DNA from 2 places in the Plantibacter sp. RU18 genome. Region 2 is predicted to be linked to the other one. Evidence: riboswitches for the same ligand, from Rfam matches in the RefSeq annotation. Region 2 holds a riboswitch; the other holds the start of a gene.
The links. Region 2 has a riboswitch for thiamine pyrophosphate ahead of ABMA10_RS13160 (ECF transporter S component). Riboswitches for the same ligand answer to the same signal wherever they lie in the genome.
Positions count from the first base shown of each region.

Region 1 (14,243 bases), 2.1 Mb from region 2:
ACGAGTGTCGCCATCGCGCTCGAGAGGGAGCACCCGGTGCCGTGCGTGTTCAGTGTGGCGATGCGAGGGCCGGTGAACTCGACGACGGTCCTGCCGTCGCCGAGCCGCCCCGCGGCGTCGACGAGCGCATCCGGGACACCCTTCGACGGGCTCACGGACCGGGGTTCGTGCTCGTTCCGGAACGTCGAATCGGTGAGGTGACCACCCTTCACGAGCACGGTCGTGCCGCACCTCGCCGACACCGCCTGCGCCTGGACGAGGGCTTGGGCCCAGGAGGCGGCGACCGGTTCACCGGCGAGGACGGCGAGTTCGGGGAGGTTCGGGGTGACGAGGTCCACGAACGGGAGCAGGGCGCGCATGGCGGCCTCCGCGTCGCTCTGCAGCAGCCGGTCGCCACTCGTCGCGACCATCACCGGGTCGAGGACGACCGGCCCGGTGGGCGTCTCCTCCAGCCACGAGCGCACGGCCTCGATGATCGTCGCATCGCCCAGCATGCCGATCTTGACCGCGTCGATCACGACGTCATCGGACACCGCGTCGAGCTGCTCGCGGAGGAAGGCGATCGGTGGGACGTGCACGCTGCGGACGCCATGGGTGTTCTGCGCGACGAGCGCGGTCACCACGGCCATGCCGTACCCGCCGTTGGCCGCGATGCTCTTGAGGTCGGCCTGGATCCCGGCACCGCCCGTCGGGTCCGTTCCGGCGATGCTGAGCACGCGAGGAACCGTGCGCGGCGTGATCGGACGCTGCGTGTCGGCAGCGGTGATCGGTGCCAGGATCGGTGTCGTCGTGCTCATGCCGATGCCTCCGTCCACGCGGCTCTGAACGCCCTCGAAGCCGCAGCCGGATCGTCCGCCGAGCAGATGGCCGAGACGACGGCGAGTCCCGCTGCACCGGCAGTTCGAAGCGCGGCGGTGTCGGCGAGGGACACACCGCCGATCGCGACGCACGGCAGCGGGGTGGCCGCGACGATGTCCGCGAACCCGTCGAAGCCGAGTGGCTCCGGGTGATCGGGCTTCGTGCTCGTCGGCCGGATGACGCCGACACCGAGGTAGTCGACCGTCCCGACCGGAAGCTGCGCGACGGCCCCGAGGTGCGCGCGGGTGTTCGCGGTCAAACCGATGACGGCCGCCGACCCGACGATCCGACGGACGGCGTCGACCGGGAGATCGCTCTGACCGACGTGGACACCATGGACGACCGCGCCAGCGGTGCGCGCTGCGAGGAACACGTCGACGCGGTCGTCGACGAGCAGCAGCGCCCGGCCGGCGACGACGTCCGCCACGCGCATGGTCAGCTCGAACAGCTCACGAGCGGTCGCGGTCTTCTCGCGGAGTTGCACCGCGGTGACACCGCCGTCGACCGCACGACGCACGACGTCGAGGACCCCGCGGTCGCCGCTCAGCGCCGCGTCGGTGACGAGGTACGTCGCGAGCCCGCGTCGGACGAGGGCGGCATGCGAGCGCGCTGCGTCGACGGGCGAGTCGACGGTGGCGCTCACGCGATCACCGCCAGCTCGCGTACGTCGCTCGCCGCGATGAGGTGGAGGCGGTCGAGGAACGCCGGAGCGAACGTACCGGGGCCCTGCGTCGCCGCGGCGGCCTGCTGCGCGGCGATCGTGTAGACGGTCGTCGCAGCGACGGTCGTCAGCAGCCGATCCTCGTCGAGCGAGGCGAACGCGGCGAACACTGCGCCGAGTGCGCATCCGCCACCGGTGACGAGCGTGAGCCACGCGTGCCCGTTGGAGCATCGGACGGTGCGCTCTCCGTCGGTGATGACGTCGGTCGGGCCCGACACCGCCACGATCGCGCCGGAGGACCGGGCGATGGTGGTGGCGGCATCGATCGCGCTGTCCACCGAGTCAGTGCTGTCGACGCCGCGGCCCCCTGCTCCGAGGCCCGCCAGCGCGATGATCTCGCTCGCGTTCCCACGCACGATCGTCGGTCGCAGGGCGAGGAGCTCGGCTGCGAGCGCGGTGCGGACCGGCAGGAAGCCCACCGCGACGGGGTCGAGTACCCACGGTGTCCCGGCCTCGTTCGCAGCCGCTGCCGCTTCCAGCATGGCGATCCGTTGTTCGGTCTGCGGCGTCCCGAGGTTCACCAGGAGCCCGGAGGCGATGCGCGCGAACGGCCCAGCCTCGGTCGGGATGTCGGTCATCGCCGGGGCACCGCCGACCGCGAGCAGGACGTTCGCGGTGAAGTTCGTCACCACCGCGTTGGTGATCGACTGCACGAGCGGCGTGCGTGCACGGAGCTGGTCGAGGAGCTCGGCCGACAGCTCGACGAGGTCGTCGACACAGGCGCCGGTGGACGGGTGGGCAGACTGCTGCGGTGTGCGAATGCTCATTCGCGACATCCCTTCGCTAGTACGAACTAGATCAGGTTCGACGGGTGTGTTCTCAGCCGGATCGTCTCGCGATCAGGCACCCCGTGTCACTCGCCACCACCATAGCGGTTCGGCCCGGCTTCCCGTCCAGCGCGCAGGCGAGGATGATGGAGGGATGGATTTCTTCGAGCTCGTCACCACCGTCTTCGAGGTCGCCGGCGTCGGCGCGATGGTCGTCGGCTTCATCATCGCCATCGTGCTGTCGGCCCAGCTGCTGTGGCGCACGCGCGACGGAGAGCGCGCGTTCCGCATGCTGCGCGAGACGATCGGTTCGGTGATCCTGCTCGGCCTGGAGATCCTCGTCGCCGCCGACCTCGTCAAGACGGTGACGTCCACCCCGTCACTGACCGACGCGGCCGTGCTCGCGATCATCGTGGTCATCCGCACCCTGCTGAGCTTCTCGCTGCAGATCGAGATCGAGGGCACGCTCCCGTGGAGGCGCCTCGCGACGACCGGTCCGCAGCAGTTCGGCCGCGCGGTCAAGCGCGGCGGCGAGCGCACGCAGCGCCTCGCCGAGGAGCAGGATGCGGCCCCACCGTCCACACCAGCGTCCGGCACGCAGTTCCCCACGCAACAGGCACCGGCTCAGCAGGCGGACGGCACGTATGCCGGTCAGACGCCGCAACCCGCTGCGGGCGCCAATGCCGGGCCGGCGATCGCCCCGCCGATCCCCGACGACGAGGCCGGCTTCCCCGAGCTCCGCAGCCGAAGCTGATCGGCAGTCAGGCGACGACGGCCGCCGCTGCCGGCCGGCGCCCCGCCTCGGCTACACGGACGACTTCGGCGACTGAGCCCGGACACCGAAGACCGGGCCCGCCCTACGCCTCGTGCACCCCCGGCGTGAGGAGGCCGCTTTCGTAGGCGCGGATGACGAGTTGGACGCGGTCGTGCGCATGCAGCTTCGTCATGACCCGATTCACGTGGGTCTTCGCGGTGTGCGGGGAGATCGTCAGGTCGCTCGCGATCTCGCCAGTGGAACGCCCACGGACGATGAGCAGCAGCACCTGGCGTTCGCGTTCGGTCAGCTGCGCGAACTCCTCGGCCGACCACACCGTGGCCGTGGCCGGAGCCGTCGGCGGCAGCACGTACTTCACGATGAGGCGGCGGATGGCGGCGGGCGAGAGCAGGGCATCGCCTGCGTGCACGGCCCGCACGGCCGCGACGATCTCCTCGGGCTCTGCACCCTTGACGATGAAGCCGCTCGCGCCCGCCCGCAGCGCCCCGACCAGGTACTCGTCCTCCTCGAAGGCGGTGAGGATGAGCACCCGCGTCTCGGCGAGTGCCGGGTCCTGGCAGATCTCCGCCGTTGCCGCAATGCCGTCGAGCTCGGGCATGCGGGTGTCCATGACGACGACATCCGGGCGGAGCCGGGCCGCCAGTGCGACCGCCTCGCGGCCGTCCACCGCCTCGCCGACGACCTCGACGTCCGGGGCGCCGGAGAGGATCCCACCGACGGCCTGTCGGATGAGTCGTTGGTCATCGACGATGAGTACTGAGGTCTTGAGGAGGTCTCCGGTCCGAGTGGGATGTCCGCGGCGAGGCGGTAGCCGCCGGGGGTGCGACCGGCCGTCACGCTCCCGCGGACGGAGGCGACGCGCTCCCGTAGCCCGAGCAGTCCGTACCCGCCGCTCGGAGCAGTGGACGACCCGCGCAGGGGCTCCGCGACCGGATTGGACACGATGATCGACAACCGGGCGTCGTCGGCCGTGATGAGGACGTGGGCTCGGCCCTCGACCCCGTGCTTGTGCGCGTTGGTGAAAGCCTCCTGGATCACGCGGTAGGCGACAAGGTCGACCGCGCCCGGCAGCGACGCCAGCTCGCCCTCGGTGCGGAGCTGCACACTGAGGCCGGTCGTCGAGAACTGCTCGATCAGCGCGTCCAATCCGTCGAGTCCCGACTGCGGGGCACGGACGGCGCCCTCGCCCTGCTCCGCGGTCCGCAGGACCTCGAGGAGCGAGCCGATCTCCCCCCAACACCGAACGGGCCGCGCTCCGGATGACGCTGAGCGCCTCTCTTCCTCACCGCGAACACCTCGGTGCTCGACAACGTGATCCTTCCGCTGAAGATCGCGGGTGTCGGGCGGTCCGAGCGTAAGCGCCGCGGCATGGCCGTGCTCGAACAGCTCGAACTGGCAGACAAGGCCAGGAACAAGGCTGTGAACCTGTCGGGCGGCCAGAAGCAGCGCTCGGTGATCGCCCGCGCGCTCGTGAACAACCCCCGGGTGATCTTCGCCGACGAGCCCACCGGCAACCTCGACACCGCAACCGGGGCGGTCGTCGAGGACATCCTCTTCGCCTTGAACCGCGAGAACGGCATCACACTGATCGTCGTCACCCACGACGAGGAACTCGCAGCCCGCTGCGACCGACGCATCATCATCCGAGACGGCCTGCTGGTCGAGGACACCACGAGGGCAGCCGCATGAAGACCATGGACCTCGTCACAACGGCGCTCTCCAACACCTTCCGATCCAAGACGCGGACGGTCCTCACCATCCTCGCGATCTTCGTCGGTGCATTCACCCTCACCCTGACGAACGGTCTCGGCACCGGCATCAACGCGTACATCGACGACACCGTCGGCGCGGTCGGCGGCTCCGACACGATGACGGTGACGAAGGCCGATGGTGGCCAGACGGCGTTCGGCACTCCGGGTTCCGGCCCCGCCGAGTACAACCCCGACAGCATCTCCGCCGGTCTCAGCCCGGGGCCCCTCCCGGATCGACGGTCGTCGCGCTCTCCCCGAACGACCTCGGCACGCTCCGCGGGGTCGACGGCGTCCTCGACGTGCAGGCCGCGAAGACGATCTCAGCCGACTACATCGAGGCCGGCTCAGGCACGAAGTACGTAACGAGCGTCGGCAGCCTCATCGCTGACCAGACCGTGAAGCTCACGGCTGGCACTGAGACCGACGACGGTTCGGACGCCCTGCAGCTCGTCCTCCCGCAATCGCTCGTGGAGCCGCTCGGGTTCAGTGACGACGACGCAGTCGGTTCGACCGTCGACCTCGCCATCACCGACGCCACCCGCACCCAGCACACCATCGAGGCGACGGTGACGGGGGTCGCCGAGGAGACGCTCGTGGGCGGCGCCAGCGCGAGCGTGCTGCCGAACAGCGCGCTGACCGACGAGCTGTTCACGACGCAGAACATCGGGGTACCGACCGATCAGGCGGACCGCTACGCCCAGGCCACGGTCTGGTTCAGTCCGGACGCGACCGACGCGGACATCACCGCCCTGAAGGACCATCTCACTGCCGCTGGCTACACCGGCACCACCGTCGCCGACACGCTCGGCACCTTCACGACCGTGATCGACGGCATCGTGCTCGTGCTGAACGCCTTCGCCATCATCGCCCTGCTCGCGGCGGGCCTCGGGATCGTCAACACCCTGCTCATGAGCGTCCAGGAACGCACCCGGGAGATCGGGCTCATGAAGGCCATCGGCATGAGCAGCGGCCGGGTGTTCACCCTGTTCAGCTTCGAGGCCACGTTCATCGGCTTCCTCGGGAGCGCGATCGGTGCGGGCATCGCGATCCTCGCAGGGACGGCGATCAGCGCCGCGCTGTCCGGTTCGCTCCTGGCCGACCTGCCCGGGCTGAACCTCATCGCCTTCGACCCGGCGTCGATCGCCGTGATCATCCTGGTGGTGATGGTGATCGCTTTCCTGGCCGGAACCCTCCCCGCGGCACGTGCCGCGAAGGCCGACCCGGTGGAGTCACTGCGTTACGAGTAGCACGGGCCACGGCTGGAGCGTGGCAGCGGGCCCGGCGTCCTCGGACACCGGGCCCACCGTTCGTCCCTGAGGGACCGCTAGCTGTACTGCCCAGGGACGTTGGTTGAGTTGTGACGACTCGCTGTAGTCGTTGAGACGTGAAGAGGACCTCCCGCGTTGGAGTGGAGCTGCTTAGGTTCCGTGCCTCAGCATCCCCGGCTGCTCGAATGGGATCGCGGCAGCGAACTGGGACGGCCCCGAACCACGACCCACCCGACGCGACGACAACCGCTTCGCCACGTTCGTACGCGCCGAGCTGAAACCTGCAGATGAACCGCCAGCGCATGAGCAGGACCCGAGCGCAGCGGAGAGTTGCCGAGACATAGACCCAGCCGACGCCTACTTAAAGCAGTCCATCGCGTCCTCAGACCAAGCCTTCGAGCACATGGCATGTCCCCCATTGTGACGACTATCGCATCCTCTCACAATAAAGATACTGTATATGTTGCACTAAAACATTATGTCATCATTAGCTGAATGAGGTCAAAATGAATCTGATGACACGATCGGTCGCCACCGGGGGAATCCTTGCGTTGATCGCCTGCTCCGCCCCTGCAGCCGCAAGCGCCGCGGAGCCCCAAGAGACCACCAACATCCTTCAGGCCATCAGTGACGCGACTTCAGATTCGACGGCTTCACTCGAGAAACCTCTCGCCGACAGAGCGCCCCAGAACAAGGTCGCTGACAGCTCGGTTGTGAATGGGGTTGAGATCGAGGTGCCCGCCAGATCGGCCGATCTGCTTCGTCTGGACGCATCCATCGGGGGCGAGATCTCCGTGCAGTTGCCATTCCCCGACGAAGCCAGCGCAGCAACGGAAATCGGTGACGGGCTCTCCGCATACGACAACGGGAACGGATCGCACACCGTACCTATCGTCAAATCGGATGGTGCCGTTCAGATCACCGCAGTCATCGAGAACAAGTCCGCGCCCGTCGCATACAACTATGATTTCGTCCTGCCCGAAGGTGGGCGGATTGAGCCGCTTGAAAATGGTGCAGCGATCTTGCTAGATGCCAATGACGCATTCCTTGGCGGCGTTGCACCGGCCTGGGCCAAGGATGCGAACGGCGGCGAGGTTGCCACGCACTTTGAGGTCGAAGGAAGCAGCCTCATCCAGGTCGTGGAGCATGACGCCTCCACCCCCTACCCCGTGATTGCCGATCCCTACCTCGGCGTTCAGATGGTTCAGGGCGTCTACTGGGAGAAGCGAGACCCCCGCGGGTTGACGCTCTCCGTCATCCCGACCGCCGGCGGACGGGCGTTCGGCGGGGCCTACCTCGCCGGCGTCGGAGGTTGGCCCGAAGTCGAAGGTCGCGTGGGCAATCAGAGTGTGCAGATGGAGTGGCAGTACATTTGCCACCACCAGTTCGCGTTCCTCAAAGAGACCTACAACCTCGACACCTGGGTGACACGGAACAGCTACGCGGACAGCGTCGCGAATGGATGCAACTGAAAGTGAGAAGATCGGCGTGAATCGCAGCACACTCGTACTGATAGTTACTCTCTGTGTTGGCGCCGTGGGTGTGGTGGCATCCTGCGTGTGGCTGTACCTCAGCGGCGTGCAGGCAGACGCCAATCCGGGTGCGCAGCAATCCCAAGCACCCTGGCTTTTTCTGATTGCTGCTCTACTCGTTTCGGCCGTGAGCGCTGCCGTACTGTTGCGATCCGCGATCCGCGGCTCGAGGCCCTGACCGAACGAACCGCCCACGAGTGCCGCCTTCCCCGCGGGGAGGCGGCACTTCTGTGCGCGGGCTTCTCGATCGGCGCTTCGCCCTGCCAGAGCGCTGCTGCCGGGTGCTGGCCGATCGCATGATCAGGCGGCTCCGCCCCGAACTTCTTGTGATTCTGCTGAGCCCCCGTGACCCGCGGAAGGGTCGCGCACAGGCACCCAGATCCGCTTGAGTAACACGCCCTAGCGGACGGCAGCAGCCGCCCAGGTGTCGCTGATGAGCGCAGGCAGATCGCGCATGTCGTGGAAGACGTGGGTGTCCGTCCCCACGAGCCGTTCCGCCGGTGTCATTCCCCCCGCGTAGGCGTAGACGACCATGCCTGCGGCGCGAGCGGCCAACACCCCGGTCACGCTGTCCTCGACCACGGCGCAGCGGTCGGGTGCGATGCCGAAGTCGGCGGCCGCATGGAGGAAGAGGTCCGGAGCGGGCTTGCCGACGGCGACATCCGTCGCGCTGAAGATCCGCCCGTCGAAGCGGTCGTGGATCCCGATCTGCCCGAGGTTGCGCACGACGTCGTGTCGCATGCCGTTCGAGGCGACGCACAGGGGCACGCCCGTGGCACCGATGCCGTCGAGCGCGTCGAAGACGCCGTCCACCGGTTCCAGCTCGCGCTCGCAGATGTTGCGGAACATCGTGCTCCACCGTTCGATCCAGTCGGCCTCGAGCGGCTTCCCGAGCCGTGCCTCGACGAGCGTCGCGTAGGTCTCGAGCGACGCACCGACGAACAGCTCGCGCACCTCGGCCTCGGTGTAGTCGCCGCCGACCTCGTTGAGGAGTTGCAGGTTCACCCGGACGGAGATGCGTTCCGTGTCGACGAGCGTTCCGTCGCAGTCGAAGATGACGAGATCGGGATAGTCGGCAGGCATGGTCCGAGCCTAAACGACTCCGGCTGGGGCGTCACCGTGCGCATCGGCGCCGGCGCGCTCCAGCGCACTCAGCGCTCGACGGCCACGCCCTGTCGCTGCCAGGTGACGAGCATGCGTCGCGCATACTGCGTCGCCGCGACGTAGTGGCCCACGAGCCCGAGCAGGATCGCGGCGAAGCCGATGCCTCCGAACACCTTGTACAGGGCGGAGGTCGAGTCGCCACCGCCGACCGCGAGGCCCGCCAGGAGGAGGAAGAAGCCGCCGAACAGCAGCACGGTACGGATCTTGCCGGCGATGCTCACCGGCACCTCGGGAGTGCCCTTGAAGGCGACGATCGCGATGAACGCGAGGAGCAGGTCGGGCACGATCATGACGACGAAGATCTGCCACGGGATGATCTGGCCGACGGCGAAGGATGCCGCGACCACGACGACCGTGAGGCGGTCGGCGACACCGTCGAGCCAGGTACCGAGCGCCGAGACCGTGCCCATCCGACGCGCGATCGCGCCGTCCGCCACGTCGCTGAGGAACACGACGGCCCCGACGATGAGTGCCGCCCAGTACGACCGGGTGATGACCAGGACCGCGAAGACGGGCAGCAGCACGATGCGCGCGGCGGTGATCGCGTTCGGGAGGTTCTTCCAGTCGTCGTCGGCGAACAGCTGGGTCCGCAGACGGGCGAGCGGGGTCTTGTCGTGCAGGGTCACCGGGATGATCGCCTCATCACCCGGGATCGCCTTCCCTCGACGAGCGCGCACGACGGCGACGATCACGACCACGACGGCGAGGGCGAACAGCAGGAACCAGCCGGCTGCGCCCAGGTACTGCTGCACGGCGTCGAGGGAGGAGCGGACGAGGAGGCCGACACCGACGTAGACCGCCGACCAGGTGAGGGCGCCGAGCAGCGACGCCGCGAGCAAGGAACGGTACGGCACCCGGGCGACGCCGGCCGACGCCGGCCGACGCCGGGGTGAGCGTGCGGATGACGGGCACGAGGCGGGTCAGGAAGACGGCCATGGCGCCGCGGCGCTCGAGGGCCTGGACCGCGCGGTCCCAGTTGTCGACGCCGAGCCGCTTGATGAGCGTCGTGTCGCGAAGCCGCGCGCCGTACCGACGACCGATGAGGTAGCCGACATGATCGCCCATCGACCCACCGATCGCGACGACGAGGAGCATGACGATCGCCGCCGGGACGGTGTCGAGCATCGCGGACAGCAGCAGCACGATCGTCTCGCCCGGCACGAAGAACCCGAGTCCGAGTCCGGACTCCACGAAGGCGAAGAGGAACCCGAGCAGCCACACGAGCGGGTCGGGCAGCGCTGCGGCAGCGTCGTTCACCCAGCCGATGATGTCCACGGATCCCCGTTCAACAGTGCAACGCGCGCCCCTGGCCGGAGCGCGCTCCGCCCAAGTCTACGGACGACGCGCGCTCCTCCTCCCCTGCGTGGATCGGATCGACTATTCCACCGAGCTGTCGGCTTCACTGTTCCGGCGGCGGCGACGCAGGATCGCCGCTGTGGTCACCGATCCGGCTCCGATGACGAAGAGTGCACCGGCGACGATCAGCCAGGGCATCGTGTTCGCGCCGGTGGACGGCAGGCGACCCGAGCTCCCGGGGACCGCAGGGTCACCGGTCGGCGTCACCGACGGGCTCGGGCTCGGCACGGCCGCGTCGGGGATGAGGATGAACGTCGGCACGGTGACCGGAGCCCCATCCTCGCCGATCTCGACGGTCACCGTCGGATCGCCGCCGTCGGTTCCACCGGGAAGGGTGTAGCCGCCCGGGACGGTCACGGTCACGTCGTACTCGCCGGGCGGCAGGTCCTCGAGGGTGTATCCGCCGTCGGCGTCCGTGACGAGTCCGACCGGTCCATCCGGGGTGTCGACGGTGACGGTGACACCGGGGACCGGGTCGCCAGAGTCCGTGGTCACGGCGCCGTCGAGGCTGCCGAGCACAGCGTCGGCGACGAGCACGAAGCTGGGCACGGTCTCCACTGCTCCGGAGTCTCCGATGGTCGCGGTACCTGTCGTCACGCCGCTGTCAGGAACCGAGTAGCCGTCGGGGACCGTCAACGTCACCGGGTACTCGCCCGGCGGGAGGTCGCCGAGGCCGTAGGAACCGTCGGCCTCGGTGGTCAAGACGACGGGGCCGTCCGGCGTCTGGACCGTGATCGTCGCACCGGGAACCGGAGCGCCGGTGTCGGTGAGCACATCGCCGACGAGCGCGCCGAGGGGCGCGAGGGCGAAGTCGACGGCGTCGAGCCCGGTGGCGGGCAGCGTCTCGTCACGGCTCGCCGCTCCGCTGACCACGTAGCCGTCAGGCGCCGTGATGCTCACGACGTACGGACCGGCTGGCAACAGCGGGAACGTGTAGCGGCCGTCCGCGCCGGTGACCGCGGACAGCGGGCCGTCCGGTCCGTCGAGCGTCACCGTGACACCGGCGACACCCGTACCGCCTGCCGTGACGATGCCGCCGAGGCTCGGATCGGCGACGAGGACGAAGTCCTGATCGGTGATGGGATCCTCGCTGTCGACCGGCACGGTGAACTCAGCCGGCGTCGTCTGCACGGTGTACCCGGCCGGTGGGGTGATGACCGCGGTGTGTGCGCCGACCGGCACGGTGTCGAACAGGTAGAAACCATCGATGTCGGTGACGACGGTCCCGACGCCGTCGATCGTGACGGTCGCGCCGGCGATGGGCAGTCCGCCATCGTCGAGGGCCGTTCCGGAGACCGCGACCGGGACGATGTCCCGGACAACGAAGTCCGCGGTCGCGTCGGCGTCCGTCAAGTCGGCTGCCTCGCGCTGCGGACCGACCGCGATCTTGCCAGCGGGCGGCACGACCTGCACCGTGTACCCCGCTGTGGCGAAGTAGCCGGGGAAGGCGTAGGCGCCGCCGCCCGCCGTCGTCGTGCTCGCGACGACACGGCCGTTCCAGTCGATGAGACGCACGCCGACACCGTCGAGCGGGCCCGCGGCCTGGTCGGTGACCGTCCCGGTGACGTCCCGCGCGATCGATGCGAACCAGGTCTGGTAAATGGGAGCACCCAAACGCTGTTGGAACGAGATCGTCAGCGCGGCGATCGGTACGGACGGCTCGAACCAACCCGCCGACCCAAAGGTGTCGGCGGCGGCAGCATTGCCACGCAAAATCTGTGTCGCAGGATCCCAGCTCGGCACGTCATCGACAGCTCCTGAGCAACTCGGCTTGCCCGCCAGCTCCGGCGCGCAGTAATTGAAACCGCCGTTGAAGCCGAGCTCGTCGGCCGTCAGCGCGACGCCGTCCGGCCCGAGAGCGGTCACCTTCACCTGGTCGGCGTCGATGTCGCCGAGGACGAACGTCCAGCCCGACGGCGGCGTCGGCGCGGCGAACGAGTATGTGGTCGTGGAGGGCGACGTCGCATTGTTCGCCTTCGGACGCAGGTTCAGGTACTGCTGGTCGCGGCTGCTACCGTACTTCGCGCCGACAGCGGTGCTCGCGGCAAGCCAGGTGGTCGCCCCGGAGACGAGCGTCGCACCGCCCGACGAATCACTCGTGAGCGTCGCCGTCAGAGCGGGCTGCCCGGCGAGGGTCATCGTCCCCTGATAGGAGCCGGTGCCGCCGGAGAACGTGGGCCAGCTCGCCCAACTCGTGGTCGTGGCAGCGGACGCGGCAGGGACGGCGCCCGTCAGCACGAGGGCAGCGGCTCCCAGCAGGGCCAGGAGGGATGCTCCGGTTCGACGAGTCATGCGCGTCAGGATAGTTGGACACGCGGCGCGCGCGATAGCCCTTCACCCCGATTTCGGGGGCCACCGGGCACCTGGTATCGGCCGTCGCCGGGATCAGCAGGGCGTGCCGACGTCCGGCATCGGCTGCCCGGCCAGCGCCGCCGCGAACACCTCGAGCACCGCCGGCAACGCACGGAGCGCCACCTCGCCGTGGCCGGTCTTCGGGATCGTCCGGTACTGCGTCTCGGTGCCGAGCGCGCACTCGGTTGCGACGAACCCCGCGGTTGCTTCGGGATGGACGAGCGTGTCGATGTCGCCCTGCGCGACGAGCAGCGGCACCGGGATCCGCGTGCTGCCAGGGGTGTTCTCCCGCAGCAGTGTCGCCCACGGCTCGGTCGTCGCGGGATCCGAACTGACGTAGCGACCCGCGAGTTCGTGGGCGACGCGCTGCAGTTCCTGTCGCCCGCTCAACAGGCAGAGCTTCGCGAGCCGGGGCGTCGCAGCGACACCGGCAGGCGTCAGGATCGAGTCGAGCGACAGGCCGGGGAAACGATCCGCGTACACCCGCTGGTACGCCTCGAACGCGAAGGAACCGATCGTGACCCCGGCGGTGGCCATGAGGTTGTCCTCGAGGAGCGCGCCGAGGTCCGCCGCGGGCGCAGCGACGGCGACCGCCTCCAACTGCAGCTCCGGGGCGTACTCGGCCGCGTCCTGTGCCGCGAACAGTGCGGCTTGGCCACCCTGCGAATGGCCCCAGAGCAGCAGGCGGTCCCCCGCACTGGTACCAGCGATGTTCCTGGCCGCGCGCGCGGCGTCGAGCACGCTGTTGCCCTCGGACCGACCGATGAGATACGACGAGGTGCCGGGCAGACCCATCCCCGGATAGTCGGTCGCTGCGACGACGTAGCCTGCCGACACGAGGTCGTCGAGCCCTTCGATGAGGATGAACGGATCGACGCTCAGCGAAGGTGCACAGTTCGCCGCCGCTCCGGTGGTGGGGTGCGCCCATGCGACGACCGGCCGGTCGACGAGCGTCGGCGCATCGGGGGCCACGACGACGCCCGAGACCACGATGTCCTCACCGTTCAGATCAGTGGAGTGGTACAGCATGCGCCACGCACGTTGTCCGTCGCCGATGCTGTCGACCGGCTCGACCCGGACGACGTCTCCCGGAGCGCCGGCCGCTCGCGGTTCGTCGAGCACGTAGAAGGACTGATCGGTCGACTGCTCCGCGATGTCCTCCGCGACGCGTCGGTCCAACGACGACGTGCATGCGAGGACCGCGACCGCGACCAACGCGACGTTCAGCACGGCGAATCTCACACGCATGGCTGGACAGTAGCACCAGCGACTCATCGATGCGCGGGGGAACATCCTCCTTCAGGACGAGGGCGGATCAGGCTCGCGGGCGATCCGGAATCCGCGACGGACGGCGAGGCTGGAGACATCGACCACGAAGCTCCGCACACTGCGGAGGAAGGAAACCACATCATGTCCGCCTCAGCCACCACCGAGTCAGTCACGACCTCGCCCGCCGAGGACGCGACGGCAGCAAACGCCCCCACCGAGCAGCTCGGTTCCGGGCCACTCGTTGACACCGCGCAGGCCCCGCAGACCGGGCAGACCGCCGTGATCGAACCAGCGCAGCCGGTCTACACCGCTCCCGCGCAGACCGTTCCTGCAGCGGTCTCAGCGAGCACCGACCGCGACACCTCCACTCAGACGCTGTCGATCATCGCGTTCGCGCTGTCGATCGCCGCCGTCGTGTCACCGTCATTCG
Region 1 covers NZ_CP159618.1:661,652-675,894, reverse strand. The annotation lists gene ABMA10_RS03160 (bifunctional hydroxymethylpyrimidine kinase/phosphomethylpyrimidine kinase) at 1-797, opposite strand, end outside; gene thiE (thiamine phosphate synthase) at 794-1,501, opposite strand; gene thiM (hydroxyethylthiazole kinase) at 1,498-2,346, opposite strand; TPP riboswitch at 2,338-2,440, opposite strand; gene ABMA10_RS03145 (DUF1622 domain-containing protein) at 2,501-3,100, shown strand; gene ABMA10_RS03140 (response regulator transcription factor) at 3,204-3,872, opposite strand; gene ABMA10_RS03135 (hypothetical protein) at 4,124-4,384, shown strand; partial or broken gene ABMA10_RS03130 (ABC transporter ATP-binding protein) at 4,400-4,810, shown strand; gene ABMA10_RS03125 (ABC transporter permease) at 4,807-5,235, shown strand; gene ABMA10_RS03120 (ABC transporter permease) at 5,172-6,119, shown strand; gene ABMA10_RS03115 (DUF2599 domain-containing protein) at 6,647-7,612, shown strand; gene ABMA10_RS03110 (HAD family hydrolase) at 8,072-8,755, opposite strand; gene ABMA10_RS03105 (CDP-alcohol phosphatidyltransferase family protein) at 8,824-9,588, opposite strand; gene ABMA10_RS03100 (DedA family protein) at 9,479-10,111, opposite strand; gene ABMA10_RS03095 (carboxypeptidase regulatory-like domain-containing protein) at 10,214-12,484, opposite strand; gene ABMA10_RS03090 (alpha/beta fold hydrolase) at 12,578-13,792, opposite strand; gene ABMA10_RS03085 (hypothetical protein) at 13,955-14,243, shown strand, end outside.
Region 1: it holds a riboswitch for thiamine pyrophosphate, as region 2 does, so the genes downstream of both, thiM (hydroxyethylthiazole kinase) here and ABMA10_RS13160 (ECF transporter S component) in region 2, are expected to answer to the same signal.

Region 2 (14,243 bases):
CAACGGTGTCTACAACGTCGTCGTCTGGCCGCGCTTCCTCAAGCGCATCATCACCGACCCGCGCGCCCGTGACGACCAGGGACGCCCGACGACGTTCCTGCGGGTGCACGTGATCCTCATCAGCATCGCGCTCGTGCTCGCAGCCCTGTCGCTCGTGTTCGGTGTCCTCGGCCTGATCGGCGCCGGCGCCTGACCCCCTGCGGTATCGTGGACGACGCCCGCCTCCGTAGCTCAGGGGATAGAGCAGGAGCCTTCTAATCTCTTGGTCGCAGGTTCGAATCCTGCCGGGGGCACCAACACGCGTCTCGCGGACCCGCCCGCCCGGTCATCGAGCCTGTCGAGATGCCCTTCGACAAGCTCAGGGACCAAACCTTCGACACGGTCCTCAGGGGGCGGAGCGTCGAGCCAACCAGGGCGACCAGTGACCGGAGTCGGCACCGCGTTCGAGGGACTGCAAGACCCGCGTCGCGACGTCGTCCGGCCGGCCGGAGGCGTCGACGATCAGGTCCGCACCGAGACGAGGCTGTTCACGGAGCAAGAACGCATCTTCCTGCACGGTCCAACCCGGCAGCCACTCCACCCCGTCGCCGCGTCCGAGCAGCCGCTGCTCGCGCTGATCGGCGGGTGCATCCATCCAGAGCGCGTGGTCCGCGCGGAACCTCGACGCGATCGACGACGCCCCACAACCCTCGACGATGATGGGACGGTCGCACGGCACGATGTGACTCTCAGCACGCTCGGAACGCTCCCAGTCCCATCGACGCCACTCCCCAGTCCGACGCTCGACGAACGGCTTCAGGATCCACTCGACGAGGACGCGGGCGCCCTCGTCCAGCCCCTCCCACCCGGGGTACAGGTCGTCCATGTGGATGACCGTGCTCGCCGTCATCGCCGAAGCCACAGCGGCGGCGAGCGTGGTCTTGCCCGTACCGGATCGACCGTCGATGAGGAGCACGGGCGGTGGGATCGTCATTGTCCGACGAACCGGAACGTACCGGCGAAGACGGCCGCGGCGAGGGCGATGGCCATGATGGTGATGGTGGAGAAGACGGCCACTGCATCGATCCACCCCAGCCGGGACGGTCTCGCCCACGTCCGCGGGATGGGTGCTCCGAACCCGCGCGCCTCCATCGCCGTCGCGAGCTTGCTCCCCCGGCGGATCGCGAACACGAGGAGGACGAACGCCATCGACGCGAACCGGCGGACGACGCCTCGATCACCGAGCCCTCGGGCACGGCGGGCGAGCGCCATGCTCCGCCAGTCCTCGATGAACAACCCCAGCATCCGGGCGCCGGCCAGGATCCCGAGGACGAAGCGCGATGGCAGTCTGGCGATCTGGGAGAGACCATCGGCGAGATCAGTCGGATCGACCCGGGCGAACAGCAAGATCGTCGGCAGGCCGAGCGCCAGCACGCGGATCGTGACGGCGACCGCGAGTTCGATGGAGTTCTCGGTGATCCGCATGAATCCGAACGACCAGTACTCGGTGCCACCCGGCTTGGCGTAGAGCAGCATGCTGAGCCCGCCGATCGGTGCGAACACCAGGACCGGCAGCGCTCGCTTCAGAAATGGCAGCAGTCGGAGCCCGGAGAGCGGGAACAGCGCGGCTTCGAGCAGCACCGCGACGCTGGCGCTGACCCAGTCGATCGTGAGCAGCAACGGGATCGAAAGGATGAGGACTGCGAGCACCTTCGTGACCGGGTTCACGCGATCCAGCGGGGCACGCTCCGGCATGGTCGACGAAACCGTCGGAGGGGCGAAGGTCGTCATGCTGCCTGCACCGCCTCGGCGGACCGTTCGAGCACGATCCGGTGGTCACCCAGATACTCGATCACTCCGGCATCGTGCGTCACCGAGACGATCGTCGCACCGCGTTCGAGTTCGTCGCGCAGCAGCCCGACGAGGGAGAGCCACGTCCGCCTGTCCTGGCCGAACGTCGGCTCGTCCAGGACGAGCACGGCCGGGCGGGCGGCCAGGACGGTCGCGACCGAGAGGCGGCGCTTCTGCCCGCCGGACAGGCTGAACGGGTTCGCCTCCGCGAGTGCGCCGAGCCCGAGGGCTTCCAGGATCTCCGAGACACGCTCGTCGATCGCGCCGCGCGACCAGCGCAGTGCTTGCAGCGCGACGGCGAGCTCGGCACGGGCGGTCGATGCGACGAATTGATGCTCGGGATCCTGGAAGACCGTGCCGATGCGCGTGAGCAGCTCGGTCGACCGCCAACGGATGGGGCGAGCACCGAGCGAGCCGGCGAGCGTCGGCGATGCCGCCACACGACCCGCAAGCTCTGGCAGCAGGCCTGCCAGCGTCAGGGCGAGGGTGGACTTGCCGGCACCGTTCGGACCGACGATGACGGTCGCGGAGCCCGATGGAACCCCGATGCCGAGTCCCTGCTGAACCGGGTGCGCACGGTGCCTGCCGATCGTCAGCGCCTCCGTCGTGAGGGCGAGTTCGTGAACCGGCGGCGCCACACGGGCGGGCAGCCCCAGTGGGATGCCCGGCACCCAGACGCCTGCGGCAGCCAGCCGTTCCCCGACATCGTCGAGCACGCGGTCGGGCGGCCCGTCGGCGAGCACCCCACCGTCTGCGTCCAGGACGATCACCCGGGTCATGAGATCGCGCCAGACCTCCACGCGGTGCTCGATCACGATGAGTGTCGACGAGTCGTCCGCCGTCAACCGGGCGACCGCGTCGCGCACCTCGACGACACCCTCGGGATCGAGGTTCGCGGTGGGTTCGTCGAGCAGCAGGAGCGACGGCTGCATCGCGAGCACACCCGCGAGCGCGAGCCGTTGCTTCTGTCCACCCGACAGTGCCGAGGTCGGGTGGTGCAGCGGCAGATCGAGACCCACGGCATCCAGCGCCGCGCCGACCCGACGCCAGATCTCGTCTCGCGGCACGCCGAGATTCTCGCAGCCGAACGCGACATCGTCGCCGACCTTCGACAAAATCACCTGTGAGTCCGGATCCTGCAGGACGAGACCGATGCGACCGCGAGCCTGCTCCGGCCTGGCACCGTCGACGAGCAGCGAGCCATGGGACTCCCCCTCGTCGGCACCCCCCAACACGCCTGCCAAGGCGTGGATGAGGGTCGATTTGCCAGCCCCGGACGCACCGAGGAGGAGGACGCGCTCCCCAGGCTCGATCACGAGGTCGAGGTCGTGCACGGCCCAGGCCTTGCGACCGGCATGCCGCCAGCCCCAATCATCCACGACGACCCGAGCAGGACCCGTCGGAGCGACGGACACCATGGTCAGACCTCTCGTCGTGCGTCCCGCCCGGAGGCGAAGCGGCTGAGCGCACCGGTGGACGCGAGCGCCTTCACGAGTGCCCATCCGACGACTCCTGCGAGCACCGCGCCGGAGACGAGGAGCGAACCGAGGTAGATCGCGTTGAACTCGGTCCCCTTCTCGAGGTTGCCGGAGGTGAACAGTTCCAAGATCCAGGCGCCGGCGCCCGCGCCCGCGCCCGCGAGGATCGCCGGGATCAGGCCGAAACGCTTGTACGCGAACAACGCGAAGACGAGCTCGGCGCCGAGGCCCTGCGCGAGTCCCGAATACACGGTTCCGATGCCCCACACATTGCCGATGAGCGCCGACACGATCGCACCGATCGTCTCGACGAGCAGAGCTGCGCCGGGCTTCCGGATGATGAGGCCTCCGAGGACGCCGCCGAGCAGCCAGATGCCGACAGCGATTCCACCGAATCCGGGGGTGACGGCACTCGCCCCGGCGTACCAGAGCGAACCGAGTGTGTTCCAGGCCCAGAAGATCAGGCCGGTCGCGACGCCGAGGACGGCGACCACGACGATGTCGACGACCCTCCAACGCAGCGTGCGCGCCGCTGCGCGTTCGATGGGGGGAAATGCGGTCGATGCTGACACGATACGTGCCCTTCCTGTAGACGGAAAAGAGCACGGGATAGCGAGAAATGGTCTCCCTGCGCTGGCATGATCCAGATCAGGTTCGACGGTCGAAGGTGGATACCTTCCTCTCAGCCCGGTTCACCGGACTCCCGTGATGGCACGAGTCTAGACCCTGCCGTGCGCGGGTGCACGGCAGGGTCTGGCATCGCGCCGACGTGCGCTACTTCTTCAGGGCTTTGATGATCCCTGCGAGAGCCTTGCCGCTGACCCAGATGAACGGGATAGCCACGGCCACGAGGGAGATGAGGTTCGGGTCGAACCGCAGACCCTCGTTCGTCTTGATGTATGCCCCGACGGGAATGGAGACGCCGCCTCCGCCGCCTCCGCTCGGGGCGTCCTCGCCATCGCCCTCCGAGCCACCGCCGAAGCCGTAGTACGTGAGGGCGACGGGCACGAGCTTCGTGCCGTCCACGTCCTGCTGCTCCCCGTAGGCCGCGGCGACGCCGAGCCCCTTCGCCTGTTCTGCCAACTTCTCCACGAGATTCGTCATGGTGCAACGCTACCGCTGCGGATCCACCGGCCCAAGGGGTTGATCCGGGCTCTCAGCTGCCTGGGAGTCGCCGCGGCTGCCCAGTCCTCGGCGCCGCGGCTTGCCGAGCAATGAGGCCGGAGCGATGGCGAGGTCGCCGAAGCGGCTCGCAACCCGGTCGATCGTCTGCTCCGCCTCCCGCCACTCCTCGTCCGGATCCCAGAGCCCGGCACCCGCCTCATCAGCCGGCACGAGCTGGTCGACCTTGACGCCGATCAGCCGCACCAGACGACCTCCGCGATCGAGATCGTCGAACAGCGTCACCGCCTCGTCGTACACGCGCCTGCCGACGTTCGTCGCTTCGCCGAGCGTCCGTGAGCGGGTGACGACGGAGAAATCGGCGTACCGGACGCGGATACTGACCGTCCGGCCCGCGAATCCGCCCTTCCGGAGTCTGATCGCAACGAGCCCCGCCAGGTTGAGCAGCTCCCGTTTCACGACGGCGGGCTCGGACACATCGACCGCGAAGGTCATCTCGTGACTGATGCTCTTCTCACGCCGCGCCAGCTCGATGCCGCGGGGGTCGACGCCGTTCGCGAGTTCGAGCAGCCGTCGGCCCGATGCCTCCCCCACCGCGCGCTGCAGCATGTGCAGGGGCGTCGACGCCAGTTGTCCGATGGTCCGGATACCGCGGTTGACGAGTTGCTCCTCCGTCCGGCCGCCGACACCCCAGAGCGCCCCGACCGGCAGAGGGTGCAGGAACGTCAGCGTGTCGGCGGCAGGAACGACCAGGAGGCCGTCGGGCTTCGACATGCCCGAGGCGAGCTTGGCGACGTACTTCGTCGAGGCGACGCCCACCGAGCACGGCAGGCCGGTCGCTTCGAGTACCCGCTCCTTCACCAGGGCCGCGATCGCGCTCGGGCGCCCGAGCAGGCGCACGGCTCCCGAGACGTCGAGGAACGCCTCATCGATGCTCAGCGGCTCGACGAGCGGTGTGACGGACTCGAACACCTCCATCACCCGGTCCGAGTATTCGCGATACCGCTCGTGATGGGGTGGAAGGACGACGGCGCTCGGGCAGAGCCGCATGGCTTGGGAGACCGGCATGGCGGCGCGGACCCCGTAGCGTCGGGCCTCATAACTCGCCGAGGTGACGACCGATCGTCCCTCCTTGTTGCCCACGATGATCGGCAGTCCCCGGAGCTCCGGACGTTCGAGGAGCTCGACCGAGACGAAGAACGCGTCCATGTCGACGTGCAGGATCGGGGTGCCGCTGTCGTCGGCATCGTGCGCCGACACACGGCGCGACGCTCCATCCTGCCGACTCATGGTTCCATTGTCGCAGCCGCCCCCGACATGAGCACGCGGTGTGCCCCGATGCGGGGCCCAGCGGCGCTAGGCTGGCCGACGATGAGCACTGCACCCCGCGACGAATCGACCACGACCACCGTCGATCTGGCCGGGCGTGACCTCGCCCTCGACCTCGTCAGGGTCGCCTGCGTGGTCACCGTCGTCATCATCCACCTCCTGATGGTCGCCGTCGCGGTGGACCCTGACGGCACGATCGGCATCTCCCGCGCCCTCGAGCAACAATCCTGGTTCGACGTCGGCACGTGGTTCGGACAGATCATGCCGCTGTTCTTCATCGTGGGCGGATTCGCCACGATCACGGGGTGGCGCAGCACGGTCCGGCGCGGCGGAGGGGCGGCCGACTTCCTCCGCTCGCGCGTCTTCCGGCTGGCGCTCCCGACGGTCCCCGTCCTCATGTTCCTTGCGGCAGCGTTGTGGCTCGCACAGACTCTGGGCGTCGACCCCTCGATCGTCAACGCCGTCGCCGCCGGCGTCGGGTCACCGCTCTGGTTCCTTGCCGCCTATCTGCTGTGTCAAGCGGTCGCACCGGTGCTCGCCCGCTGCCACGGACGCCGGCCCATCCTGACGTGCGTCGTACTGCTCACCGGTGTCGTCGTGGTCGACCTCGCCCGGTACACGTCCGGACTCGAGGGCATCGGACTCGTCAACCTCCTCTTCGTCTGGCCGCTGCTCCAGCAGTTCGGGTTCTTCATGGCAGATGGTCGTCTCCGGACGATCCCCCGGCCCGTCCTGATCGTCGTCGCAGCCGCCTCGATCTGCGCGCTCGTCCCACTCACGTCGTCGCTCCCCTACTCGACGAGCATGCTCGGCAACCTGAATCCGCCGACACTCCCCCTCGTCGTCCTCGGCATCGGCCAGCTCGCCCTGCTGACGCTGGTGCACCCTCTGCTCACCGCAGTCATGCGTTCACGTATCCCGCGGGTCACCGTGTTCGTCATCGGCTCACGGCTGATGACGGTGTACCTGTGGCATGTGCCGATGATCATCCTGGTCGCCGGTTGCCAGCTCCTCGTCGGCATCCCGTTCGCTGAGCCGATGACAGCCGCCTGGTGGTGGACCAGGCCGGTCATCCTGCTGGTGGTCGGTATCCTGCTCGCCGGTGTCGGGGCACTGTTCGGCCGGTTCGAGCATCCGCGCCGGCTCACCCTCGATCCCGCGAACCGCCCGCCCGGTCTCGCCGTGTGGATCGCACTGGCCAGCGCGTTCGCGATGCCGTTCGCAGAGATCTCCCACCAGCTCACCGCGACCATGGCTGCGCTCGGAGCCGCGGGATCGATCCTCGCCGTGATCCTGCTCACACCGACACGTCGTGCGATGGCTCCGCCAGCGGCGCCGGTCACACCAGACCGTGGATGAGCGGACGCAGCCACTCGCGGAACGCGTCCCGATCATCGCGGAGTGACTCACTGACGACGATCGTGTCCGGCGCGACCACCCACGCGCCGGCTTGCGCGATCGGCAGCACCTCGAGGTCCAGACGGAACGAGCTGGACTGTCGCCGCAGCTCGAACTGACGCTCGCGGATGAGCTCGTAGACGTCGGTGAGTCGGCTCGGAGCGCGAGCCGCCAGCGCGCGCTCGTATTCGGCCACGCGCTCCGCGGCCCATCGATTCGCCTCGTCGAATGCCCGGTAGGCGAGTTCCTGCAACTCCAGCGCTCGATCGAACGCCTCGAAGTGCGGCGGACGGACCTCGGCGACGAACGGGCGCGTGTCACGCCGGGCGATCCCGGCCCACCATCCGTCGAACTGCGTCGCGAGCGCAGCGAGGTCGAGGCCACTGACGTCGACAGCACCGGGCGCGGGCTCGACGGTCGGCAGCTGGCTCACGCAGTGCTCGCCGAGACCGGCCATCCGGCGGAAGGCGAGCGCCAGCATCAGGACGAGCGGAGCATCCTCCGTGACCTGCCAGCGGATGGTTCCCTCGACCAGCATGGCCGAAGTGTATGCCCGTCCTCCGCGAGGCACCAGGGGTGTTCCGGCGGACGGCGGCGGGCCCGGCACGGCAGTCGAGGACTGTCGTGCCGGGCCCGAGACGGTTCGGCAGGATCTACTGGGCTGCGCGCTCCAGGACGAGCTCGCGCACGCGCGCGGCGTCCGCTTGTCCGCGCATCGCCTTCATCACGGCGCCGATGACTGCGCCGGCGGCCTGGACCTTGCCGTCGCGGATCTTCGCGAGGACGTCGGGCTGGGCTGCGAGCGCTTCATCGATCGCGGCGATGAGCGGGCCGTCGTCCGACACGAGCGCGAGACCGCGGGCGTCGATGACGTCCTGCGGCGCGCCCTCACCGTCGATGACTCCCTCGAGCACCTGACGCGCGAGCTTGTCGTTGAGCGTTCCGTCCTCGACGAGCGCTGCCAGTGCGGCCACGTGCTCAGGCGACACCAACGTCGTCGCCTCCACCTCGCGTTGGTTGGCGATGCGGGAGATCTCACCCGTCCACCACTTCCGGGCCGCGGCAGGAGAGGCCCCGGCGGCGACCGTCTGGGTCAGCTCCGTGAGGAGGCCGCCGTTCAGGACGTCTTGGAACTCCAGATCGGTGAAGCCCCACTCCGCCTTCAGACGGCGACGACGGACAGCAGGCTGCTCGGGAAGCGCTGCACGCAGCTCCTCGATGAGTTCGAGCGACGGGACGACCGGAAGGAGGTCGGGCTCGGGGAAGTACCGGTAGTCGTCGGCATCGCTCTTCGGCCGACCGGCAGAGGTCGCTCCGGTGTCCTCGTGCCAGTGACGGGTCTCCTGCGTGATCGAGCCGCCGTCCTTGAGGATCGCAGCCTGACGCTGGATCTCGTAGCGGACCGCGCGCTCGACCGAGCGCAGCGAGTTCACGTTCTTCGTCTCGGTGCGTGTGCCGAGCTTCTCCTGTCCGCGAGGCCGCAGCGAGATGTTGGCATCGCAGCGCAGGTTGCCCCGCTCCATCTTCGCGTCGGAGATGCCGAGCGCCACGACGATGTCGCGAATGGCGGAGACGTAGGCCTTCGCGATCTCGGGAGCGCGGTGCTCGGTGCCGTAGATCGGCTTGGTGACGATCTCGACGAGCGGGACACCGGCACGGTTGTAGTCGACGAGCGAATACTCGGCGCCCTGGATGCGGCCCGTGGAACCACCGATGTGCGTGAGCTTGCCGGCGTCCTCCTCCATGTGCGCGCGCTCGATGGGCACGGTCACGATGGTGCCGTCGGCGAGCTCGACGTCGACTGATCCCTCGAAGGCGATCGGTTCGTCGAACTGCGAAATCTGGTAGTTCTTCGCGAGGTCGGGGTAGAAGTAGTTCTTCCGGGCGAATCGGCTCGACGGCGCGATCGAACAGCCGAGCGCGAGCCCGAGGCTGATCGAGTAGCGGACTGCCTGCTCGTTGACGACCGGCAACGAGCCTGGCAGTCCGAGGCAGACGGGCGAGATGTTCGTGTTCGGTGCGTCGCCGAAGCCGTTGGGCGCAGAGGAGAACATCTTCGTCTTGGTGTTCAGCTCGACGTGCACCTCGAAGCCGAGTACCGGCTCGTACAGTTCGAGGGCCTCTTCGTAGGAGAGGAGTTTGTCCTTGGCCATGGGTTACCGACCTCCGAGAGCGGGTGCCTGCGAGATGAGGGTGTGTCCCCACGTCGATTCGAGCAGCGCCTCCAGAGCGGCGCCGACCCGGTAGAGCCTGGCATCCTCTCGTGCTGGCGCCATGAACTGGATGCCGACGGGCAGGCCGTCCTCGGGGGCGAGCCCGATCGGCACGCTGATGCCTGGGACCCCGGCGAGGTTCGCCGGGATGGTGGTGACGTCGTTGAGGTACATCGCAAGCGGGTCGTCGATGCGCTCGCCCAGCTTGAACGCCGTGGTCGGGGCGCTCGGGCTCACGAGGACGTCGACCTCGGCGAACGCGGCCGCGAAGTCGCGCTGGATGAGGGTGCGCACCTTCTGGGCGCTGCCGTAGTAGGCATCGTAGTAGCCGGCGCTCAGCGCGTAGGTGCCGAGGATGATGCGACGCTTGACCTCTGGGCCGAATCCTGCCTCGCGGGTGGCCGACGTGACCTGCTCGACCGTACCGCCGCCCTCGGGGGTGACGCGCATGCCGAACCGGACCGAGTCGAACTTCGCGAGGTTCGACGATGCTTCGGCCGGGAGGATCAGGTAGTACGCCGCGACGGCGTACTCGAAGTTGGGGGCGGAGACCTCGACGATCTCAGCACCGTTCGCCGCGAGGACGTCGAGAGCCTCCTGGAAGCGGCTGCGGACGCCGGACTGGAAGCCCTCCCCGTTGAGCTCCTTGACGACGCCGACACGGAGCCCGCGCAGAGCGTCGCCACGAGCACCCTCGCGCGCTGCGGCAGCCATGGACGGCCACGTGTCGCGGAGCGAGGTGGAGTCGAGGGCGTCGTGGCCGGCGATGACGTCGTGCAGGAGCCCTGCGTCGAGGACCGTGCGGCTGACAGGTCCGACCTGGTCGAGCGAGGATGCCAACGCGATCGCGCCGTAGCGGCTGACCGCACCGTACGTCGGCTTGACGCCGACGGTGCCGGTCACGTGCGCTGGCTGGCGGATCGAGCCGCCAGTGTCGCTCCCGAGCGCGATCGGGGCTTCGAAGGCCGCGACCGCTGCTGCGGAGCCACCACCCGAGCCACCGGGGATGCGATCGAGGTCCCAAGGGTTGTGGGTCGGGCCGTACGCGGAGTACTCGGTGCTCGAGCCCATCGCGAACTCGTCCATGTTCGTCTTGCCGAGCGGCACGAGACCGGCGGCACGAGAACGGGCGACCACGGTCGCGTCGAACGGTGAGAGGTACCCCTCGAGGATCTTGCTACCCGAGGTGGACGGCATGTCCGTCGTGACGAGGACGTCCTTGATCGCGAGCGGGACACCCGCCAGCTCGCCCAGGGTCTCGCCGGCAGCACGACGCGCATCGATGTCCGCTGCGACGTCGAGCGCGTGGTCCGAGACGTGGAGGAAGGCGTGGACGTCACCATCGACCTGCGCGATGCGGTCGAGATGCGCCTGCGTCGCCTCGACACTCGACACCTCGCCGGAACGGAGCTTGCTGGAGAGTTCGGCGGCGGTCAGACCGATCAGTTCGCTCACTGCTCCTCCCCCAGGATCGCGGAGACCTTGAATCGGCCGTCGGCCGATTCCGGGGCGTTCTGCAATGCCTGCTCGAGGGTGAGCGTGTTGCCGACGACGTCGTCGCGGTACACGTTCTCGAGCGGGATGGGGTGGCTCGTCGCCGGGACCTCAGGTGTCGCCACCTGCTGCACTTTCGCGATGTTGTCGACGATGGAGTCGAGCTCGGTGGTGAGGTGGGCGATTTCGTCCTGAGTCAGGGCGATGCGGGCGAGGTTCGCGAGATGCGCGACCTGCTCGCTGGTGATTTCCGACATGCGTCTCCCGTACGTGTAGCGGTGGCGGTCGCTCCAGTCTATTCGTCACCGGCGTAGTCCTCCGTCTGGTGTCGCCTCTACAGTTGGACCGTGACCCAGAACGACTCCGGCAGCCGTCCCCGTCCTCCGCACGATCGCCCGTGGCTGGCGAGCTACGCCGCAGACGTGCCACACGACATCCCCCGGCAGACCGGCAGCCTCGGCGACCTCGTGGAGGCGTCCGCGTCCAGCTATCCGGACGCTGTCGCCCTCGAGTTCTTCGGCGCGACCACGTCCTACTCGGAGCTCGATGCGCTGATCACTCGCGCCGCCGCCGGCCTCCGAGCGCTCGGCGTCCGCTCGGGCGATCCCGTTGCGCTCATGCTGCCGAACTGCCCGCAGCACATCGTCGCCTTCTACGCCGTCCTGCGTCTCGGCGCGATCGTCATCGAGCACAATCCGCTCTACACTCCGCAGGAACTCCGCCACCAGTTCGAGGACCACCGAGCGAAGTTCGCGATCGTCTGGGACAAGGTCGCCGAACACCTGCAGGACTTCCCGGCGGACCTCGCCGTGCACTCGCTCGTGACGATCGATGTCACCCGCGCGATGCCGCTGACGATGCGCGCGGCTCTGCGACTCCCGATCCCCAAGGCGCGGGCATCACGTGCCCAACTGACCGGTCCGGTCAGCGGAACGGTGCGCTGGGAGCAGCTGCTCACCTCCGGCTCACTGCCGGCGACGCACCCGAAGCCCGCCACGGATTCGCTTGCGCTCATCCAATACACGAGCGGCACGACCGGATCACCGAAGGGGGCAGCGCTGACCCACGGCAACCTCCTCGCGAACGCGGCACAATCACGAGCGTGGGTCCCGACCGTCAAGCGCGGTGAGGCGGTCGTCTATGCCGTCCTCCCGATGTTCCACGCCTACGGCCTCACGCTCTGCCTGACGTTCGCGATGAGTATGGGATCCAGGCTCGTCCTGTTCCCCAAGTTCGACCCTGACCTCGTGTTGAAGGTCATGCGCAAGCGCCCCCCGACCTTCCTTCCGGCCGTTCCTCCCATCGCGGATCGACTGCTCGCCGCTGCAACCGAGCGCGGCATCTCCATGCACGGCACGGAGATCGCCATCTCGGGTGCGATGCCACTGCCGCACGATCTGGTCGTGCCGTTCGAGGCGGCGTCCGGCGGGTTCCTCGTCGAGGGCTACGGCCTCTCGGAGTGCTCCCCAGTCATCTCCGCCAACCCGGTTTCGGCGGGCAGGAAGCCCGGCACCATCGGGCTGCCCCTCCCGAGTACCGAGGTGCGCGTCGTCGACCCGGACGATCCGAACACGGATCGTCCAGCGGGCGAGGCCGGCGAGCTGCTCGTGCGCGGGCCTCAGGTGTTCCAGGGGTACTACAACAAGCCGGAGGAGACAGCCGCGGTCCTCCTGCCCGGCGACTGGTTCCGGACCGGCGACATCGTGTCGATCGATGCCGAGGGGTTCATGACGGTCGTCGACCGGATCAAGGAACTCATCATCACCGGTGGCTTCAACGTCGCTCCGAGCGAGGTCGAGCAGGTGCTCCGCGGCCACGCCTCCGTCGCTGATGCCGCTGTCGTCGGTCTGCCGGACCATCACTCCGGCGAACAGGTGGTCGCAGCGGTCGTCGCGGTGCCCGGCGCGAGCGTTGACCCCGAAGCGCTCCGTGCTTGGGCGCGCGAGATCCTCACGCCCTACAAGGTGCCTCGTCGGATCGTCGTCGTCGACGAACTCCCGAAGTCCCTCATCGGCAAGGTACTTCGCCGCGAAGTGCGCGACAGTCTCCTCGCCGACCAGAGCTGACCCGCTCGCGCAGAGCTCCATCCCGGGGGAGCTCCGTGCCGAGGGCGCCTACTCCGCCGCGGGTTCCGCGGTCTCCGGCCCGGGTGTGGGCTCCGGCTCGCCGAGCGCTGCCGGCCCCTCGCTGACGAGGATGGCGAACTGGGCGGCATCGATGATGCGCACGCCGAGCGACTCCGCCTTCGCGAGTTTCGAGCCGGCCCCGGGCCCCGCCGCCACGAAATCGGTCTTCTTCGAGACGCTCGACGCGGCTTTGCCGCCGGCCTGGATGATCGCCTCCAGTGCGCCGTCGCGGGTGAAGCCGTCGAGTGAGCCGGTGGCGACGACGGTGAGGCCCGACAGCACGCCACCCTCGGCGACGGCAGCGCCCGGCCCGGGGTGACCGGGCGTCGTCCACTGCACCCCTGCCGCGGCCCAACGCTCGACGATGTCGCGATGCCAGTCGACGTCGAACCACGCGATGAGGGCGTCCGCGATGATCCCGCCGACCCGTTCGACCTCGGCGAGCTCCTCACGGGTGGCAGCACGGATGGCGTCGAGCGAGCCGAAATACTCTGCGAGCGAGCGGGCTGCGACCGGCCCGACATGGCGGATGTTCAGGGAGACGAGGAGCCTCGCCAGCGGCTTCGTCTTCGCGAGTTCGAGGTTCGCGAGCAGTTCGATCGCGTTCTTGGACGGGACGGAGAACTCGTCGCCGTCGAATTCGGCTGCCTCTGGGTCGTGGACGCCGTCCTTCTTCGCGCGCCGTCGACGGAACGGCGTGTCGGTCTTCTCGGATCCGTCATCGGTCAGCTTCGGCAGACCGGTCTCGGAGTCTCGGACGACCACCGTCACCGGGAACAGGTCTGCCATCGTCAGCGAGAAGAGGCCGGCTTCGGTCACGAGCGGTGGCTCTGCAGGCTCGAGCGGCTGAGTGAGAGCGGCCGCGGCCACCTCGCCGAGGGCTTCGACGTCGAGTGCCCCACGAGACCCGATGTGCTCGACCCGGCCACGCACCTGAGCGGGGCAGCTGCGCGCGTTCGGGCAGCGGAGGTCGATGTCGCCCTCCTTCGCCGGAGCGAGCGCCGTGCCGCACTCCGGGCAGTGCTCAGGCATGACGAATTCGCGCTCAGACCCGTCGCGGAGTTCGACCACGGGACCGAGGACCTCGGGAATGACGTCACCGGCCTTCCGAAGGACGACGGTGTCTCCGATGAGGACCCCCTTCGCCTTCACGACGTCCTGATTGTGGAGGGTCGCCTGACGGACCTCGCTACCGGCGACAAGCACCTTCTCCATCACTGCGAACGGCGTCGCGCGTCCAGTGCGACCGACGC
Region 2 covers NZ_CP159618.1:2,734,085-2,748,327, forward strand. The annotation lists gene ABMA10_RS13135 (SCO4848 family membrane protein) at 1-193, shown strand, start outside; tRNA gene ABMA10_RS13140 (tRNA-Arg) at 221-296, shown strand; gene ABMA10_RS13145 (hypothetical protein) at 386-973, opposite strand; gene ABMA10_RS13150 (energy-coupling factor transporter transmembrane component T family protein) at 970-1,770, opposite strand; gene ABMA10_RS13155 (ABC transporter ATP-binding protein) at 1,767-3,248, opposite strand; gene ABMA10_RS13160 (ECF transporter S component) at 3,251-3,880, opposite strand; TPP riboswitch at 3,917-4,025, opposite strand; gene ABMA10_RS13165 (hypothetical protein) at 4,083-4,412, opposite strand; gene dinB (DNA polymerase IV) at 4,422-5,720, opposite strand; gene ABMA10_RS13175 (acyltransferase family protein) at 5,802-7,118, shown strand; gene ABMA10_RS13180 (hypothetical protein) at 7,099-7,695, opposite strand; gene gatB (Asp-tRNA(Asn)/Glu-tRNA(Gln) amidotransferase subunit GatB) at 7,811-9,310, opposite strand; gene gatA (Asp-tRNA(Asn)/Glu-tRNA(Gln) amidotransferase subunit GatA) at 9,314-10,825, opposite strand; gene gatC (Asp-tRNA(Asn)/Glu-tRNA(Gln) amidotransferase subunit GatC) at 10,822-11,121, opposite strand; gene ABMA10_RS13200 (long-chain-fatty-acid--CoA ligase) at 11,212-12,930, shown strand; gene ligA (NAD-dependent DNA ligase LigA) at 12,979-14,243, opposite strand, start outside.